DNA from 4 places in the Jilunia laotingensis genome. Region 1 is predicted to be linked to each of the others. Evidence: riboswitches for the same ligand, from Rfam matches in the RefSeq annotation. Region 1 holds a riboswitch; each other region holds the start of a gene.

Region 1 (4,627 bases):
GTGCCGGCTTCGGTGATTGCAAAGGGTTGTCCAATTATACACGTGCCATGCTCCAAGAACTGGGCATTCCTTCCGTTTACACGGTGATCAGTACCGACAACGAACGGTTAATAGCCGATTATGCCAGTGCCAATCAAATGAATCATGTCATCCTGCAAGTTCCTTTAGCCAAAGACACACTTTGGTTGGAATGCACCAATCCCGAACTGCCTTTCGGTTATGTACACAGTAGCATCGCTGACCACGATGCTCTGCTGATCACTCCCGAAGGCGGTAAGCTTTGCCGATTGCCTTCGTACCCCGATTCACTGAATACACAAAGCATTACGGCACAAGTGGTACTTTCTCCCACTGGAAGTGTCAACATTGCAGCCAAAGAATCCTCCCGCTTGTTTCAATATGAAAGTACGGCTCCCATCACCCACCTCGAGCCTTCACGCCAAAAAGACCGTCTACATTCAGGAATCACTTTAGGACAAGCGAATATCGGTAATATAAAGATAGTCGAGAAGAAAGAGGCAATGCCCCAGATAGACATTTCATATTCTATCAGCAGCGAACAATATGGCAATAAAACCGGAAACCGTTTGTTTATTCCCATCAACGTGTTCCGCAAAGGATTCAGCACACCGGAAATGAAAGAACGGAAACAGGATATCCATATAGAATACGGTTATCTCGACACAGACAGTATCACCTTGCAACTTCCGGACGGATATGTTATTGAATCAATGCCTAAAACGTGTACGTTAAAAAACCGCTTCGGCAAATTCACCTCCTCTTTAAAAGTGGAAGACAAGGAAATAAAAGTCATACATCAATTACTGATGTATAAAGGAGTATACCCCAAAGCAATGTACAAGGATTTTCTCGATTTCCGCAAACTGGTAGCTGCCCAGTATAATGGAAAGATTATTTTAAAGAAAGAGTAAAACCTGTTTAAATAGAAATTTAAACAGACTTCGAGCCGAGTGTTTCAAAAATATAGAGTACTTTTACAGCCCGAAGCTAAAAGTCACGACATTGAAAAATCATCGATACACTAACGGGGAGGAACTCGCCAACGCAATCAGTCATGGAACGGGTATCCTGCTGGGCCTAACAGCAGGATACTTTCTATTAATAAAAGCAGCAGCAAGCAACGACCCTCACTGGGCTGTTGCCTGCATTGCGATCTACCTCACAGGTATGCTGTCATCGTATGTCAGTTCGACCTGGTATCATTCCGCGCCTCCCGGATCACTCAAAGAACTATTACGCAAGTTCGACCATGGAGCCATTTACCTGCACATTGCGGGCACCTATACTCCTTTTACACTTTTAGTCATGCGAAATGCAGGCGGCTGGGGTTGGGGAATATTTGCCTTCGTTTGGTTATCAGCCATCATAGGATTTATACTTAGCTTCACCAGCCTGAAAGAACATAGCAATCTCGAAACCATATGCTATGTAGGAATGGGAGCGGCAATCTTGGTAGCACTCAAACCACTGATGCACTGCCTCTCAGACATGGGAGCCACACCTGCTTTCTGGTGGTTACTCGGTGGAGGTGCCTCTTACATTTTAGGTGCGGTGTTCTATTCATTGCGTAAGCCCTATATGCACTCCGTATTCCATCTTTTTTGCCTGGGAGGAAGCATCGGACATATCATAGCGATCTGGATGATATTGAAATAATACGTTATAAACACAAGCAAACCATTCGTCGTGCTGCAAAAAAAGGAATCAAACAGATTACCTCAAACGATCAGTCGGCACTCCTGATATTCAGACTCTCTTTCAACAATTTAAAATAATCTTCATCATTCATAGCCCAATTTGTTTGTGCTATCACTTTATTATCCTTATCAAGAACACAAAAATCAGAAGCACCCATTTTATCCGTGTCCACACCTAATTGCTTTTTGAGAAACTTACAAGTAGCCTTTATCGGATTGTAGAAACTCACCATTTTTCTCTTCCTGTTTTGATTAATCACGTACATAGTAGAAGCGACCTTACAAGTATCCACATATTCCGCAATTTCAGAACTATCCTGCGCACAGATAAAGAAGCTGTCCATGTCTTTATTATCATGTATAAGCTTGACCACCTCCGGATAGCGTACCTGAGAAGCCTGACAATAGTTACAAAACACATAAATAAATTTGTAACGCTTATCTGAATTTTGAACTTTGGATACAAGATCCTCATCTCCGATGCAAGTTATTTGTGCATACAAACGCTCCGTCATCATACATGACAGAATTAAAAGTAAATATACGATCCTCATTCTTCTATAAACTTTTTATTCAATTACATTCTGCAATTCGTACTCATAGTACACCTTCGGTTATTCAATTTCTCCTCCCTCTATCAATTCTCCCGATCTTATCCGAATGGTTTTTCAAATATATTAATTTATATGCATAAATACTAATCCGTTACTCTATCTTAACATTTTAACGATAGATAGTCAGATGCGGACATGATACAATGCGATAAGCATTCCACCCCATGTTTTTTACATTATCAAAGAAACCTTTCACTCGCATATCAATAAAAAAGTTTCCCGAAATGGAAAACTTTCTGTATCAGTCACAAAGAAAAGTTTCCCGAATTTTATTGTTAAAAGTCAACCAACCTATTTATAGAAGCATTATCTTTGTCACTGTTTCGGAGCTAAAAAGAGGTTTAGTCATGAGGGAACGCTGTGCAAATCGGCGACAGTACCCGCTGCTGTAATTCTCTATGAATCCGCACACTATGTCACTGCGCGCACAGCGTGGGAAGGCGATGCGAGGGAGAGATAAGTCAGAAGACCTACCGGAATTAATCATTTTATCAACTTTTAAAAGCTTTCGGGAGTTAAAGTTATGAACTACGCTGAAATTTGTATCATCAAACGCGATGGTAAAAGAGAAGATTTCTCTATTAGTAAAATTAAAAACGCAATTAGCAAAGCGTTCAGTGCCACAGGCATCACAGACGAGCAACAACTCGTAGCTGACATTACCATGAATGTCATCAGCCGGTTTAGCAATCCGACAATCACAGTGGAAGAGATTCAGGACTTGGTAGAAAAGGAATTAATGAAGGTGCGTCCGGAGGTTGCCAAGAAATACATCATCTACCGTGAATGGCGCAATACGGAGCGGGACAAGAAGACCCAAATGAAACAGGTAATGGACGGCATCGTGGCTATCGATAAAAACGATATAAATCTGAGCAATGCCAATATGAGTAGCCATACACCGGCCGGACAAATGATGACTTTCGCCTCCGAAGTCACAAAAGACTACACCTACAAATACCTGCTGCCAAAGCGATTCGCGGAGGCACATCAATTGGGCGATATCCACATCCATGACTTGGATTATTATCCGACAAAGACAACCACTTGCATCCAATATGACATGGATGACCTTTTTGAGCGCGGTTTCCGCACCAAGAACGGCAGTATCCGTACGCCTCAAAGCATTCAAAGTTATGCCACACTCGCTACCATCATTTTCCAGACCAACCAGAATGAGCAGCACGGTGGTCAAGCAATTCCTGCCTTTGACTTCTTCATGGCCAAAGGTGTCAGCAAATCTTTCCGTAAACACTTGGCCTCATTCATCAGTTTTTATGTGGTAATGGATACCAACACCAGCGTGGAAGAAAAAGCTATCCGTGCTTTGATTGAAGAACACCTGCCATCCATCAAAACCAACGAGCTGGAACGCGAAACCTTTCGCATGGCACTGACAGCCTTACAAATCAATATTGACAAGGAGCATCTAGCCCGGGTGATTGAAAAAGCATACCTGCAAACCCGCAAGGACACCCATCAAGCTATGGAAGGCTTCATCCACAACCTGAATACGATGCATTCGCGTGGAGGCAATCAGGTAGTATTCAGTTCTATCAACTATGGTACAGACACTTCCGCTGAAGGTCGCATGGTCATCGAAGAACTGCTGAAAGCGACTATAGAGGGGTTAGGCACTCGTGGAGAGGTGCCGGTATTCCCTATCCAGATATTCAAAATAAAAGAGGGAGTATCTTACTCCGAAGAAGATTATCAAAAAGCAATGACCGATTTCGAAGCGGCAGAAGAAGGACGAATGACTTTTACCACCCCCAATTTCGACCTCTTCCTGAAAGCTTGCCACACTACGGCCAAGGCATTGTTCCCCAACTTCATGTTTCTGGACACTCCATTCAATCAAAATGACAAATGGGATGCAAATGACCCGAAACGCTATCAATATGAACTGGCGACAATGGGCTGCCGCACACGTGTGTACGAGAACGTGGCCGGTGAAAAATCATCTTTGGGCCGTGGGAACCTTTCGTTTACCACTCTCAACATGCCTCGTCTGGCGATAGAAGCGCGTATCAAAGCAGAAAGCATGGTTGAGGACGGACGCAACAAGGACGCTGTCGAGATGAAAGCTAAAGAAATCTTTCTGGAATCAATACATGAAATGGCTACTCTGGTAGCCGACCAGCTCTATGCCCGTTACCAATATCAACGCACGGCTCTGGCACGCCAATTCCCATTCATGATGGGCAATGACGTGTGGAAAGGAGGAGGCAATCTGAACCCGAACGAAGAGGTAGGTGATGTATTACGTAGCGGCACACTCGGCATCGGCTTCAT
Region 2 (4,627 bases), 290 kb from region 1:
TTGAAGGCAGCTGAAGCATCTATTCCACGAATATCGACTTTTCCTAAATTGATCGTTGTCCAACGAAACTGCGGACCTTGTGGGAAAGAGATGATTTTATTTCTGACATCATTGAAATATACGTCTACTCCGATGTGCATATCTCTGAATAACTTGTTATTACGGGTGCGATCGTATGCAATGCCGACGTTATACTGAGTGGTAGTTTCCGGTTTCAGAGCCGGATTGCCCATGTCGGTATAATACAAGTCATTGAAGGTCGGTAACCGGTAGGCCGACTTATAGAAAGCTCTGAATATCAGTTCTTGCCGTTTAAACGGTTGGTAAGAGAAGAAGATACCGGGAACGAGTTTGCTCTTATTGGGAGCCGAATCCCGTTCACGTTTTTCTTCATTGACAAAATTACCCAGTAGGCTGGCCTGTACTTTCAACCTGTCTGCTACTGTAAATGCTGTAGCCAATGATAACCAGTGCGTTCCTCTTGTCGCTTGATTGCTAGGGTGTTCTTTGTCATGATCATCTGTGACATTGTACCCGTCGAAATCGTTCCATTGGAAATCATAGGCCAATGAAACATCCCAAGCGGGAGATATCGAATACTTATTAGACCATGAAAAATAAAATTCCTTTTGTTTGTAAATATCGTCAGCTAGCTTAATGCTTGGATCGTTGTTGTTATAGTGAGTGTAATCGAAAGCATATTTCATATTGATACGTGTACTGAGTTTAGGAAGAAGATCATATTCAACTCCTCCTTGAATGAAAGAATTGCGGTCCCACAATCGTTCCGAACGTTTCCATACATTGTTGACGATAGCTCCCGGTATTCCCCGTTCCGAAGTATAGTGATAGGCAAATGCATTCCATTTACCTTTCTCGAATACTCCATATAATCCGGCATCAATTCGCATGGCATCGATGTCGCTATTGTGGCGTACAGCGGTGGTGTCATATTTTAAGTTTCCTTCCACATCCACTCGGCGATAACGAAACTTATAATCTCCAGCTGACCCGATCCACTCGGCACTCATGCAAGTGCTGATCTTTTCGCTTAACTTATATTCGTAGAGTAGGGCAGGATTGAGGAATCCATAAGAACCAGCCTTTGCTTTCACTAACATGTTGGTGTTCTTGTTTCCTTCAAACTTGGGTCTGCGTGTCGTCAGATAGATGCTGCCCGATGAACCGAACTCTTTGGCAGATTGGAATATTTCGCTCTTTTGTCCGTTGTAAAGCGAGATTTCTTCAATGTTATCAAGTGAAAATTTACCTAGGTCGATTTGTCCGTTTTGAGCATTTCCCAATTGAATGCCGTTGTAGAATACACCCATATGATTGGTACCCATACTGCGGATATTGACTGTTTTAAGTCCGGCTACGCCTCCGTAGTCTTTTATTTGTAGTCCCGAGAAGTAACGGATGGCATCCGCTACAGAGAAACTGTTGAGCTTTTTAAGTTCTTCTCCCTTCAACACTTGTGCCGGGATGACTTGCTTATAAGTTTTTGCCTTAATGACGACTTCGTCCAGCCTTTGGATGCTATCCAGCTTACTTTGTGCCCCCATAGGCAAAAGCATGCTGCATACCCCAACCAGACAGAGGAGCCGCCTGAATGTAGTTTTCCCCATTAATATTTCTATTTGATAGTTGTTTTATCCACCAAATAGCTTCAAAGAGTACCAATATGTATGAATAACCTTTTCCGCAACACAGTGTATTGTTTGCGGATTAACGGATTCATAGCTCGTCCTCGAAAGCTATTGAACGTATTGCATGGCAGGTCTTCTGACTTATTTCTGTAACAAGCGCCTTCCCAATCGACTTAAATGTCTTTCAGTGGCATCGAGTGTGTGCTTGCTACGTTTTGATGAAACTTACAGCAACGGGACTGTTCAGGATTTTCACCTGATTCCCTTTTAATCATTTCTTCCGTATGCCTGGAGGAAATGAACCAATGCGCTGCAAAATTATAAAATAGTTTGGATATAAAGTGAAAAAAGATATATTTCTTTTCTGATCAAGTTTCATAATATGTCGATAGGATAGGTTAGGGATAGCTGTTTTTAACTAAATACTCGCAAATCCCAAGCGTATAGAAATCTCATGTGGAAGATGGGTATACATAAAAAATACTTAAGGTATAAATGCTTATGCAACCTTAAGTATTTTCTTTTTATGAGTGTGTCAGTGAATAAATGGTTATTTTACATAGACTTTTCCACGAACTCCCTGTTGATCTCCGGAACTAAATAGATAGAAGTACACTCCTTGCGCAATGTTGTTTATTGTGGCTTGATTATTTTCATTAGTTACGGTTATTATCCGATATAGGCTGCCATCCTCGGAATAGATGTTTAGTCGGTTGAATATATTGGTTCTATCCCAATTGAAAGAGAGTTTCCCTTTTTCAGGACACTGAACTTTAACGGATAAATTGTCCGATTTGTTCACTTGTATTCCGGTAGTTTTATAGCAAGTGCCTTCTTCGCTTTGATACACCAATTCACCATTTTCTGCGTGGTAACATAAAAGTTTGCTTTCAGTATTGTTGGTAAAATATGGATTGAACTTGCCAATCCCGTAGGACAAGCTACCGATACTTTCTACCATAGTTCCGAAATAAGAAGGTTCTAAATGAAAGCATTTCCGCTTTACGTCATCCCCATTCGGCAAGATGGTATCGGTTATTGCAACCACAGTTGCTGTTGCATCCTTTTTGGAGTCTCCTGTATAGAAAGTGAATTTGTCACCTACGTTCAGGTTGAAGTCAAACCAAAGATATTCCTTGTTGGTATGTTCGTTATAAACGTAAAATTGGTTTCCTGCACCTTCCCGCATATAATAGGCTAATTTCATGTCGGACAAATCTTCATTCCTGCTACTCCAGATTTCATAGTAGTACGTTTCATTAATCATTTTGCTGTTTTTTATGATAGAAGTGACCGTGGTTCCTTCCGATGGGTTTGTGGCAGATGGCGACCATACTGCCCATTTCTTACCACCATATAACAATCTTTTAGTCAGAATTTTGTGGAAGCAGGTGTTATCTTCATCCATATAAAGAGTCTTTTCCGCATCATGGCAGCATAAGAGTTTGCTGTTTGTACCTGTGCATCCTACGCACAATGCCCCTATGCCGAATCTCAGCGATCCAATACCTTCTATCCACACTTCTTCAACTCCTCCAACGTTGCCATCACCGTAATAACGACCGACATCCATATACTTCCGGGATATGCCGTCTCCTTGCGGCAAAATGGTATCTCCCGCTGCTATTATGCACAATTCCATTCTATCGGATTTTGGATGATTAAATATATCACCTTTCTTTAGATTAAAATCCATATATAGATATTCCTCTTCCGTATCCGGTTCATACCAATAGACTTTTCTATCAGCCTCCCGAAGATAGTATCCACTAAATGTCAAGTCCGAAAGATCCTCCTTCCATGATTCAAAAACTTTCCAATAAGTTAGACCATTGATCTCAACAGAACCTTGTATTACGTTTGTGATTGTCAGTTCGGTTTCAATGTCATATTTCCATATTAATTTAGCCCACTGTTTGCCCTCATAGAACCAAGGTTCGGATGATTGGCACCATGCTCCCAGGAAAGGAAACAGGCATAGAATTGATAATAGTACCTTTTTCATATTTATAGGTTTTACATATAATTTGGACTCTGATGATTAAACTCATTTAATTATCATTATTTTATTTGATGGGGAAGGTGCTTTCATAATGAATTGTTCTTATGGAATCCACCTTCATTTGTGCGAAACAGACTAAACAGCCAAATAGAGTGACTAAAAATAAAATGTGCTTTTTCATTGCAAATACGTTTTTAATTATACTTCGGCTAACTATATCATTTAAGAGTATGCTCTTGAATTGGATCTATCAAATATACGTTTAAGTATTTACTTATACCTCTATTTGTTAATTTTCTCAAAGGTAGATATACTTTTTGATGAAGGCAAATATTTATCTGCTTTTTTTTCAGATAATTATCTCTACTCTATAATGATTTTGGATTTTTGCTATTGTTAATATTTGTGTATCCATTCATCTCTTAAGTTCTGGAATTGACATGGATAAGGAGTTGAATATGTTTTTCCTTTTTTATAGTAACGATTGAATATATATAGCAATATGCTCTTGTTTTTTCTCTATTGCTAACCGAGGTCTTTTATAAATTCATCACAATATTACTCCCGAAGGTCATTTCTAGGGTTAAGAAGTAATGAAAAGGAGATAAAATCACTATAAATGACGGATGAAATAGCTATAACGAATGGATGGAATAGCCATTCCCAACAGATGAAATACGGATAGCCAACGGATAGAGTAACAATTTCCATCAAATGCTATAATATTTTCCAGTAAATTAAGGCTGATTTTATCTTATCGGCTTCATCTTTTCTCCTTTTTTTCTCTATTTGCCCTCTTTGGATGAAGCTGTCTTTTTTGATAGAATGAAATGAGAACTTTGAAAATAATGTATCGTTTTGAACAAACGAGGGGATAAGCGATGTGCTGGGTCGCTTATTGTCTTATTTTACTTGCAATTTGAAAAATCCTAATTGCTGTATATTGCGTTTCTTTGAATCATATGTGTCCTTGGCC
Region 3 (4,627 bases), 600 kb from region 1:
AAATCCAAGTCGCTGAATTATATAAGCCAATCGTTTTCCAAAATATATTCATTTATTTTATTGTTTTATTTCTAGTTAAAGATGAAGCACGTCGGGGAAAAAGAAACATAGGTAATGTTGCTCCGACAGCTAATAGAAATACTACGGTACATGTTACCATTGTATTTGAAAAAAACATTTCCATATATTTAGTTCTTTCTATCGGTGAATTTACATTTTGTAGAAACATAATCTGAGAAAATACCATGTTATAAGCAAACTTTCCGGGAATCATAGGTAATAGTGCAGGAATGTAGAGAACTATCATTGGACTGCGAACCTTTTTTCCGAGCCATATACTACCAAATCCAATGATTAAGGCTCCTGCTAAAGATCCGGTTGCAATATCCATTTCAGTGATCGACATTAAGCAATAACGACAGGCATGGCCTACTGCAGCTAGTAAACCGATAATTCTAACAACCCTCAAAGGGGGATCTGAAATAGCTCCAAAACCAATACCTGCTACAGCTGCAAATAGTCCGTCTGAAAGAATATCTATAATTATCATAATAAACTATCCTTGACTAATAATAAAGTGAATGAAAGTCCGATAGCAATACATACTATCAGTAAGGAAGCTTGTACTAAACGTGCAAATCCTGTTAGAATATAACCTTCGACAATGTCAATGACACCATTTATTAAAGGTACCCCCGGTACGAGATAAAGAACACTTGTTGCAAGTGCTATTTCTGATGTCGTGTCGAAAATTAATGCAGTAGAAGCGCATAGTGAAGCAACCCCATAATATGGATAGTGACAAATGATTATCATACGTTTCCCAACTTAATGCACTCAAATAAAAAAATATGCTTGATGCGCCTTTCCTATTTTGATATTGTTTCCAGTTGGGATATGGTTCAAAAAATTGAAATTCAACCTAAACATAAAATAAGTAGTTGTGCCGTAAGTACACGTAAGAACATGGCCAAAGGGTATACAGTAGCATATCCGACTGCCGGTGCATCACAGGATGTAAGATCATTAGAATAGGCTAAGGCGGGTGGGTTGGTATTTGCACCGGATAATACACCTATAAGCGTGTAATAATTTAATTTACATACATAGCGCCCGATAATTCCTGTCAACAATAGTGGAATTACAGTAATGAGTACACCATAGGCAATCCATATATATCCTCCTTCATTTATTATTGTCTCAATAAATTCTTTGCCAGCTCCTAAGCCTACACAGGCAAGGAATAATGAAATTCCTATCTCTCTTACCATTAAATTTGCACTCATGGTTGTATAAGTAATCATTTTATATTGAGGACCAAAACGACTGATTAGTATAGATACGATAAGTGGACCTCCTGCCAAACCTAATTTTACCGGTTGAGGGATACCGGGAAACATGAATGGAATACTTCCCAGGATACATCCTAATGCAATACCTATAAATATAGGTATAAGGTTAGGCTGGTTCAATCGTTTCATGGAATTACCCAACACTTTTTCTGCGTGGCTTACTGCTAATTCGCTCCCTACTACGGTAACGCGATCCCCCATTTGTAATTGTAGATTGGGTGTCGCTACAAGGTCAACACCCGAACGATTTATGCGAGTAATACTTGCTCCGAAATTGTTGCGTATTTTAAGTTGTGAAAGCATTTTCCCATTTAGTTCTGGTTTTGTTATTAGGATACGACGTGAAATCAGGTTCTTATTCAGTTGTTCCCATTCCATCTCAATTTGTTTGCCGAAGAATACTGAAATGGCTTCAATATCTATCGGGTTCGAGATAATCAGAATTTTATCATGAATGTGCAGGGCTGTTTCTGAATTTACCAATTCGGTCTCTTGCTTTCCTTCGTGATAGCGGATACGTGAGATGACAAAGTTACGGTTTACCAATGGACGGATATCTTTAATTTTTTTTCCGTCAACAGCTTCATTTTTTATTTCAATTGAAACGGGGCGCACAGTTAGTTCTTGTAAATGTCCCAAACCCTTTTCAGCTTCTGCTTCTTCTTTTGAAGTATTGATATTCAGTATATATTTTAGTATCAATAAAGAAAAAATGGCACCTACTACCCCTAAAGGATATGCAACTGCATACCCCATGGCTATTTCCGGTGCATCTATGCCATTCATATCGCTATTCGCTTGTTGAGCTGCTCCCAATCCCGGGGTATTGGTAACAGCACCTGATAAAATACCGACCATTGTCGTAATGGGAGTACCTGTTGTAAAATGTAGAATTATGGTAATGACAATACTCAGAAAAATGGTTGTTATAGCCAGCATGTTTAAGGTGAATCCCCCTTTTTTAAAAGCAGAAAAGAAGCCGGGACCTACTTGTAAACCAATGGAATATACAAATAAAATCAATCCGAATTCTTTTAGAAAATGAAGTAAATGTTCATCTAAATTTAGATTAAAATGCCCGAAAACTATACCGACGAAAAGTATCCAGGTAACACCTAATGAAATACCTGCAACTTTTATTTTGCCTAATATGATACCGCAAGCAATCACTAATGACAAAATTAGTACGGAGTGAGCTACTCCACCACCCCAAAGATTGGGGAATCCTTCGAAAAGGTTTCTTAAAAGTTCCATTTTATTGAAAGTTATGATTTGTTTTATTAGTTATAAATCTTTGTTTATGGCTTGTTCATAATATCATTTAATGATATTTCCATGTAAATCCATATAAATTTCGGTTTGCTAAAAGTATCCCTGGAGAAATCACTTCTACAGGGATACACACACATCGAACCTTTATAGCGGCATATTACCGCATTTTTATCAGCTAAACATCATCTTTCTTTTTTATGCAATAAAGGTTGGATTCACTATGGTCGAAGTTCGCTTTTATTTCAATCAAACAGTCATGACAAAGACAGTCTGAATAGTGCTTCTGTATATAAGTACATGGACTTTTACCAAGATTTATAGTAGCACAATGACAGGATGAAATATCATTATGCGAACAATCAAATGTCGCACCGCAACGCGGACATACCTTTTTTATAGGCATACCTCATGTTAATTACTTAGTTAACTTATTTTTTCGTACTGTTTTTCTAATCCCACGAGCCAAAGCAGCCTTTAATGAATGGCAGGTCTTCTGACTGACTCCTAATCTTGATGCCTTCCCAATGTATAAATGTCACATCAGTGGCAAAGGTGTTTTACAAGATATTAGCAGAGTTTCACAGCAGCGTGGACTGTTCGGGATTTACACCCGATTCCCTTTTAATTCAAATCACAGAATTGTGCATCTGAAACCAATTCGTGGCAAAGATAATAGAATTTATAATAAGATGGGATAGGGAAGAAGAAAAAAGCTAAGATTATATATTTTCCTGCATCGGAAAAGTATTAAAAAATCGGATATTTCAATAGTCGCTTTAATGTTTGCTTATTTTTTAGTTTCTAAACAGTGTAGCATTTGAAACGATAGAAAGAATTGTAATCGAAAAATAGTATCGAATTCGTGAATCAGCGAGAGTTCGGTTTGTTTTTTCCTTTATAAAACCATAGATTTGTCTTTGGTAATCAATAAACTAAAATGTGTAGATTATGAGAAAAACATTACTTTATTTAATTATGGGTATCTTTGCTTGTGTAGCAAATGTACATGCAGAAAAGACGTTCACCGCGACAGGTGCCAATTCATTAGGCACGGGTATGTCACCTAACGGGAAATATGTTGTAGGGGTAAGTAGCCAGTACTTTGCATATAATATATATATGAAAAGTTATTTGTACAATGTCGAAACCGGAAGCATGGAATGGATTACGGATTATGACGAGACTGATTATGGTAAAAGCGGATCTTTTGCGGATGTCTCGAATGATGGAGTAATATCAGGTACGTTTAAAGATCCTGAATATACTATTACTGTAAGCGATTTCGACGGAGATCGCACTTTTCCTATCAATGTCGCTGCCGTCTGGAAAGATGGCATCCGTACATCCTTGGGTTTCGGCAGTTACGAACTTTCACAATTCAATTATTTTGAAGATGGGAGCTTTGCCAATGCAATATCGGGAGACGGAAAGACCGTGGTTGGAAATATAGGAATCGGGAATTCCACCTACATGTTTCCATGTAAGTGGGAGCAAGCGGACTCAGGTGCGTGGACGTTTAGCCAATTAAATCTCCCGCAGGATGCGGTAGGAGGTAAAGCCGTCGATGTGTCTACAGATGGAAGTATCATTACCGGTGTCATCTGGTTTCCGATGTATGAGGCTGCTGCTTATTGGCAAAATGGGGAATGCCATCTGATAGAAGGAGTCGGAGAGGATGTGCAATACAACGGGACTGGACAAAATAAGGCGTGTGCCGTCAGTCCGAATGGCAGATTTGTTGGATTTATTTTTGGCAATAGCGAACCAGGCGTTTATGATGTACTGCAGAAATCATATAAGAAAATTATTCCCTTCGAACCCTATCATTCTCCGGATGATCTTGCCGTTGCCGATAATGGGAATGCTGTTAGCTCGTTTGGTTATGGATCATTTTTTACCGGTGAAATCTATGAACGACCGTTCTGGTATTCTTATGAAGAGGATCGCATTCTCGGTTTTGACTATTTCATGAGTCTTTTTGCCCAGGGAGTCAAGCCCTCTTT
Region 4 (4,627 bases), 610 kb from region 1:
AATATACGGCTGAAACGGTAGGGGAGATTGTAAACTTGCTTGTTGAAAAGGGTTTCTTTGCTAGGGAAAGCTATGAGAAACACCGAATCCTGACCTCCATCGACATACAAACGGTTTGGATGGAAGCTACGAGCCGTAGAAAAAGGGATTTAAGCAAATTGCCCCACCTGTTAATAGAAATCACCAACGAGAAAAACAAAAGCAGGAAATCTGAAAATGTAAACATCCCGCTGACAAAAATGGAAGTGAACCCCGAAAATGAGGACATTTCCGGACAAAGTAAAGTAAAGCAAAGTATAGTAGAGCAGAGTAAAGAACTTCCCCCTTCCACTCCCCCCAGGGGGAGGATGGACGGAGATGAAGACCATCAGGCTTCCCTTCCCGAACCACCGGCTTATGCCCTCAATACGAAAACGCATAATTATTATGGACTATTGGAAAGCCTGAGGCTACACAAAATAACCGAAATGAATGAAATCAAGGCCATATTGAGCCTGTCCAACTATGGCGAAAAAGGGACACCCGTGTGGAAACTGCTCGCGAAAAACAATTGGAGCAAGATTGAGGCACCGGGAAAATACATCATTAAAGTACTGAGGAGTTCTTAGGTGTATAGGAAGGTCATTGATTTGTCAATATGAAGAATTAGTATTTTAACGATCTCTTAAAATACTAATTAATTCATCTTTAAGTACGTATTCTTGGATAGCAAGAGTACGTACTTTTATTTTCGTAGTGCGTACGGAAAACGATTTGCATTTATATGAAAGACATTAGGTTATGGAATTAAGGAGATATTGTTAATCAGCCACTCTTCAATAGCTTGAGCCGATGCGTCTTTTAAGATAACCGTTTTATCCGAATCCAATAAATAAAGGGTAGGGATGGCTTTTAAATCATATAAATTTTCAGTTTTGAGTGTAAGCGATTTATCATATGCGGTAATCCATTCGGATGGGAATTCAGAACGATGCTTTCTCCAATCGTCAACTTCTTCGTCCGGATAAAGTGAAAGTATGATCATTCTTTTTTTCTTTATTAGCTCTTCGATCATGGGAATATTTTTTATGGCATTGATCGTTTCGGTACAGGCATGACATCCCGGATTATTGATAAACAAAAGTGTATAGTCTGATTTTATTTGATAAAGTGTACTTTGTCTACCTGATGCTACCGTGTAGGTAAAGTCGAGAGCCTTTGTGCCGACACGGTTCTTTTGCGCCAGTTCCAATCTTGCTTTTGGGCGGATTTTTTCAGTTTCATTTAGAATAGGGGAGGTTATCATTGCTTCAAGCACGGGGATATAATATTCCTCATTGCGCATAGGGGAATTGGGGTCGTACAGGTACTTATCTGCCAGATCGGTCATGTAATTGAAAACTTTTCTTTCCGCTCCTGCTTTGTTGATGGCGGCTTTAATGGCTTCTTGGGCTGTAGTCAATGTTACATGGTTCAAAAGGTCACAATAATCCGCCCATGCTTGTTCTATAATTTCGGGATGATGAATATAATTGGTATCGGCAAAATTCGTATTGTCCCAATAATGTTTGACTATAAAGTCCGCCCGTTGCTCTGGTGTTGTTAGCATTACGGGGATGGTGGGCAAGGTAAATGTTGTAATTGTATCTTGTTGTGTATTGTCTGCAGGAACGGAAGCATTTCCGCTTTTGCATGAACACAAACATAGCACCAAAATTGTTCTCAAGAGGTATTCTATATGCTTCATCATTCTAATCAATGTGTTTTCTATATCCTACAAAAATACATGATTATTTTCTTAAAGCAATAGAATTGATTTCTAAAATACGCATTTATTTTATACTTTTTAATTTGTCCAAATGAAACTAATTAGTCACATTTGTGTCTGAATTAAAAGAATAGTTGTTATGCCTGAAATTTGTAGATTCTTTGGCATCATAATAAGCCTTTATTGGAAAGACCATAACCCGCCACATATTCATTTTACTTATGGCGATTATGAATATTCTATTAGTGTGTTAGATAGAATAGTAGACGGGCAAGTACCTGCAAAAGTAATAGCTAAAGTAAATGAATGATTGATTTACATGAACCTGAGATTCTTACTTTATGGGAAAAAGCCCAACGCAGTGAGAAAATAGATAACAGGCATTGGGCATTAAATTGAAAACCGAATATTGATGCCACCATAGACCATGCTTGAATATTGATTCTCTTTATTGATAAAATATCTACTATCATTGACCATTATCTAAATATTCTTTCTATCTTTGCCTTCGCATTGGTTCGCAAACTCCTTTCACAGAGAATGCGATTAAAAGGGAATCAGGTGCGAATCCTGAACAGTCCCGCTGCTGTAAGTTCTATCTATGTTATGGACAACTAACTCAATTTGCCACTGGGAAAACCGGGAAGGCAGTTCGTAACAGGAACAAGTCAGAAGACCTACCATGCAAATCCAATTTCATTGCTTTCGTGGAAAAAGCGTTGAGTCTAATGAGCCGGATAATTCTATCCATCATTTCATTCACCACTCTGATTCAGAGAAAGTATGATTAAAATAAACTCTGCCAAGTTTATTATCGTGTCCGGTCGAAGTGATTTCGCCCGGACATTTTAATGCAAAACGAATTGAATGAACAGATTGAAACTGAATTTTAAATATAGACTCTTGGGAGTCATCTTATACTGTTACTATTGTACTCCCACACTTTTTGCACAACAGCAAAAAGTGGATACCACACATATTTACACCATTCCGGAAGTGATAGTCGCTGACCGCTACCAGACACAAGAGGTACGTTCGGCAGCCCCCATACAGATTTTCTCTAAAGATGAATTGAAAAACCTGAATGTCTTGCAAGTATCCGATGCAGTGAAACACTTTGCCGGTGTGACGGTAAAAGATTATGGGGGTATAGGCGGATTGAAAACAGTATCACTTCGAAGCCTAGGGGCTGAGCATACCGCTGTCGGCTATGATGGTATCACACTGACTGATTGCCAAACCGGTCAGATTGATATCGGACGCTTTTCATTAGACAATGTGGACAGGCTTTCTTTAAGTAACGGACAGAGTGATAACATATTCCAACCAGCAAGATTCTTCGCATCGGCAGGTTTGCTGAATATACAAACTTTGACACCCCGCTTTAAGAATACTAAAAAGACCAATATTCATGCCTCGTTCAAAACAGGCTCTTGGGGATTGGTGAACCCATCGTTACTGATAGAACAACAACTGAACAGCAAATGGGCATTGTCCGCCAACGGAGAATGGATGTCGGCAGATGGACATTACCCTTTCACACTGCATTACGGTGATAAAGGTGATCTCACCTCCCGTGAAAAAAGAAAGAATACCCAGGTAGAAAACTTACGCGCTGAAATCGGACTGTTCGGAAACTTCTCCGACAAAGAACAATGGAGGGTAAAGGCATATTATTACCAATCTTCGCGAGGATTGCCCAACGCAACGACCTTTTATTATGATTTTGCCGCCCAGCATTTATGGGATAAAAACACCTTTATCCAGAGCCAATATAAAAAGGAATTCAACCGTAAGTGGGCATTCCAGACTTCAGCAAAATGGAACTGGAACTATCAACGATACCTCGATCCGTCTTACAAGAACTCTGAAAAGAAACAGGACAATAGTTACTATCAGCAAGAATATTATTTGTCAGCTTCCGTTCTGTATCGTTTTCTGGACAATCTCTCCTTCTCCCTATCCACGGACGGAAGTATCAATACCCTTAATGCGAACTTACCCGACTTTGCCTACCCCACCCGTTATTCATGGCTAACCGTACTGGCCGGTAAATATGTAAACGAATGGGTGACCCTATCCGCTTCTGCATTGGCAACAATGATAAATGAAAAAACAAAAGAAGGAGAAAGCGGGAAGAATCATCATAAACTAAGTCCTTATGTCAGTGCCTCTTTTAAACCGTTCAACGAAGAAGAATTCAGAATACGTTTTTTCTACAAAAGCATTTTCCGCCTTCCGAATTTCAACGATTTATACTACGGAAAGATAGGAACAGTAACCCTTCGCCCCGAAAATACGAGGCAATACAACCTGGGACTTACTTATAGTAAAGCGATCAATGAATTTTTACCCTATTTATCTGCTACGGTAGATGCTTATTATAATAAGGTAACAGATAAGATCATTGCCACTCCGACAAAAGATATTTTCGTATGGACAATGACAAACCTCGGCAAAGCGGAAATCAAAGGAATCGACGTGACCGGAACTATTACAATGCAGCCTCTGGAGAAGCTACGGATCAATCTCTCCGGAAATTATACCTACCAGCATGCATTGGACAAGACCGATCCCAACAATGAACCGGAGAAAGCAACTTACGGTCACCAGATAGCCTATACGCCTCGTGTGTCCGGTTCGGGACAAGCGGGTATCGAAACACCTTGGATTAACCTCTCCTATTCATTCCTTTTTTCCGGAAAACGGTATACGCAAGGAGAAAATATCAGCCAGAATCGACTGAGCGGATACAGCGATCACAGTATTTCGGCAAGCCGGGAGTTCAAAATAAGGAATATACATACATCACTCCATGTGGAAGTCCTCAACTTATTGAACAAGAATTATGAAATTATCAAATTCTTCCCCATGCCGGGA

The links. Region 1 has a riboswitch for cobalamin ahead of H8744_RS09775 (anaerobic ribonucleoside triphosphate reductase). Riboswitches for the same ligand answer to the same signal wherever they lie in the genome.
Region 2: another riboswitch for cobalamin. It lies ahead of H8744_RS10850 (TonB-dependent receptor); the one in region 1 lies ahead of H8744_RS09775 (anaerobic ribonucleoside triphosphate reductase).
Region 3: another riboswitch for cobalamin. It lies ahead of H8744_RS18895 (cysteine-rich CWC family protein); the one in region 1 lies ahead of H8744_RS09775 (anaerobic ribonucleoside triphosphate reductase).
Region 4: another riboswitch for cobalamin. It lies ahead of H8744_RS12110 (TonB-dependent receptor plug domain-containing protein); the one in region 1 lies ahead of H8744_RS09775 (anaerobic ribonucleoside triphosphate reductase).

What each region holds. Positions count from the first base shown of each region.
Region 1 is NZ_JACRTF010000001.1:2,571,779-2,576,405, reverse strand. It holds gene H8744_RS09790 (DUF3858 domain-containing protein) at 1-932, shown strand, start outside; gene trhA (PAQR family membrane homeostasis protein TrhA) at 1,024-1,677, shown strand; gene H8744_RS09780 (hypothetical protein) at 1,748-2,236, opposite strand; cobalamin riboswitch at 2,640-2,824, shown strand; gene H8744_RS09775 (anaerobic ribonucleoside triphosphate reductase) at 2,856-4,627, shown strand, end outside.
Region 2 is NZ_JACRTF010000001.1:2,861,399-2,866,025, forward strand. It holds gene H8744_RS10850 (TonB-dependent receptor) at 1-1,628, opposite strand, end outside; cobalamin riboswitch at 1,759-1,972, opposite strand; gene H8744_RS10855 (hypothetical protein) at 2,200-3,654, opposite strand.
Region 3 is NZ_JACRTF010000001.1:3,170,276-3,174,902, forward strand. It holds gene H8744_RS12070 (DUF6064 family protein) at 1-52, opposite strand, end outside; gene H8744_RS12075 (threonine/serine exporter family protein) at 53-550, opposite strand; partial or broken gene H8744_RS12080 (threonine/serine exporter family protein) at 547-783, opposite strand; gene H8744_RS12085 (putative transporter) at 918-2,606, opposite strand; gene H8744_RS18895 (cysteine-rich CWC family protein) at 2,800-3,027, opposite strand; cobalamin riboswitch at 3,091-3,297, opposite strand; gene H8744_RS12090 (T9SS type A sorting domain-containing protein) at 3,573-4,627, shown strand, end outside.
Region 4 is NZ_JACRTF010000001.1:3,181,806-3,186,432, reverse strand. It holds gene H8744_RS12120 (DUF4373 domain-containing protein) at 1-608, shown strand, start outside; gene H8744_RS12115 (DUF5106 domain-containing protein) at 779-1,729, opposite strand; partial or broken gene H8744_RS18900 (DUF4160 domain-containing protein) at 1,887-2,146, shown strand; cobalamin riboswitch at 2,245-2,445, shown strand; gene H8744_RS12110 (TonB-dependent receptor plug domain-containing protein) at 2,615-4,627, shown strand, end outside.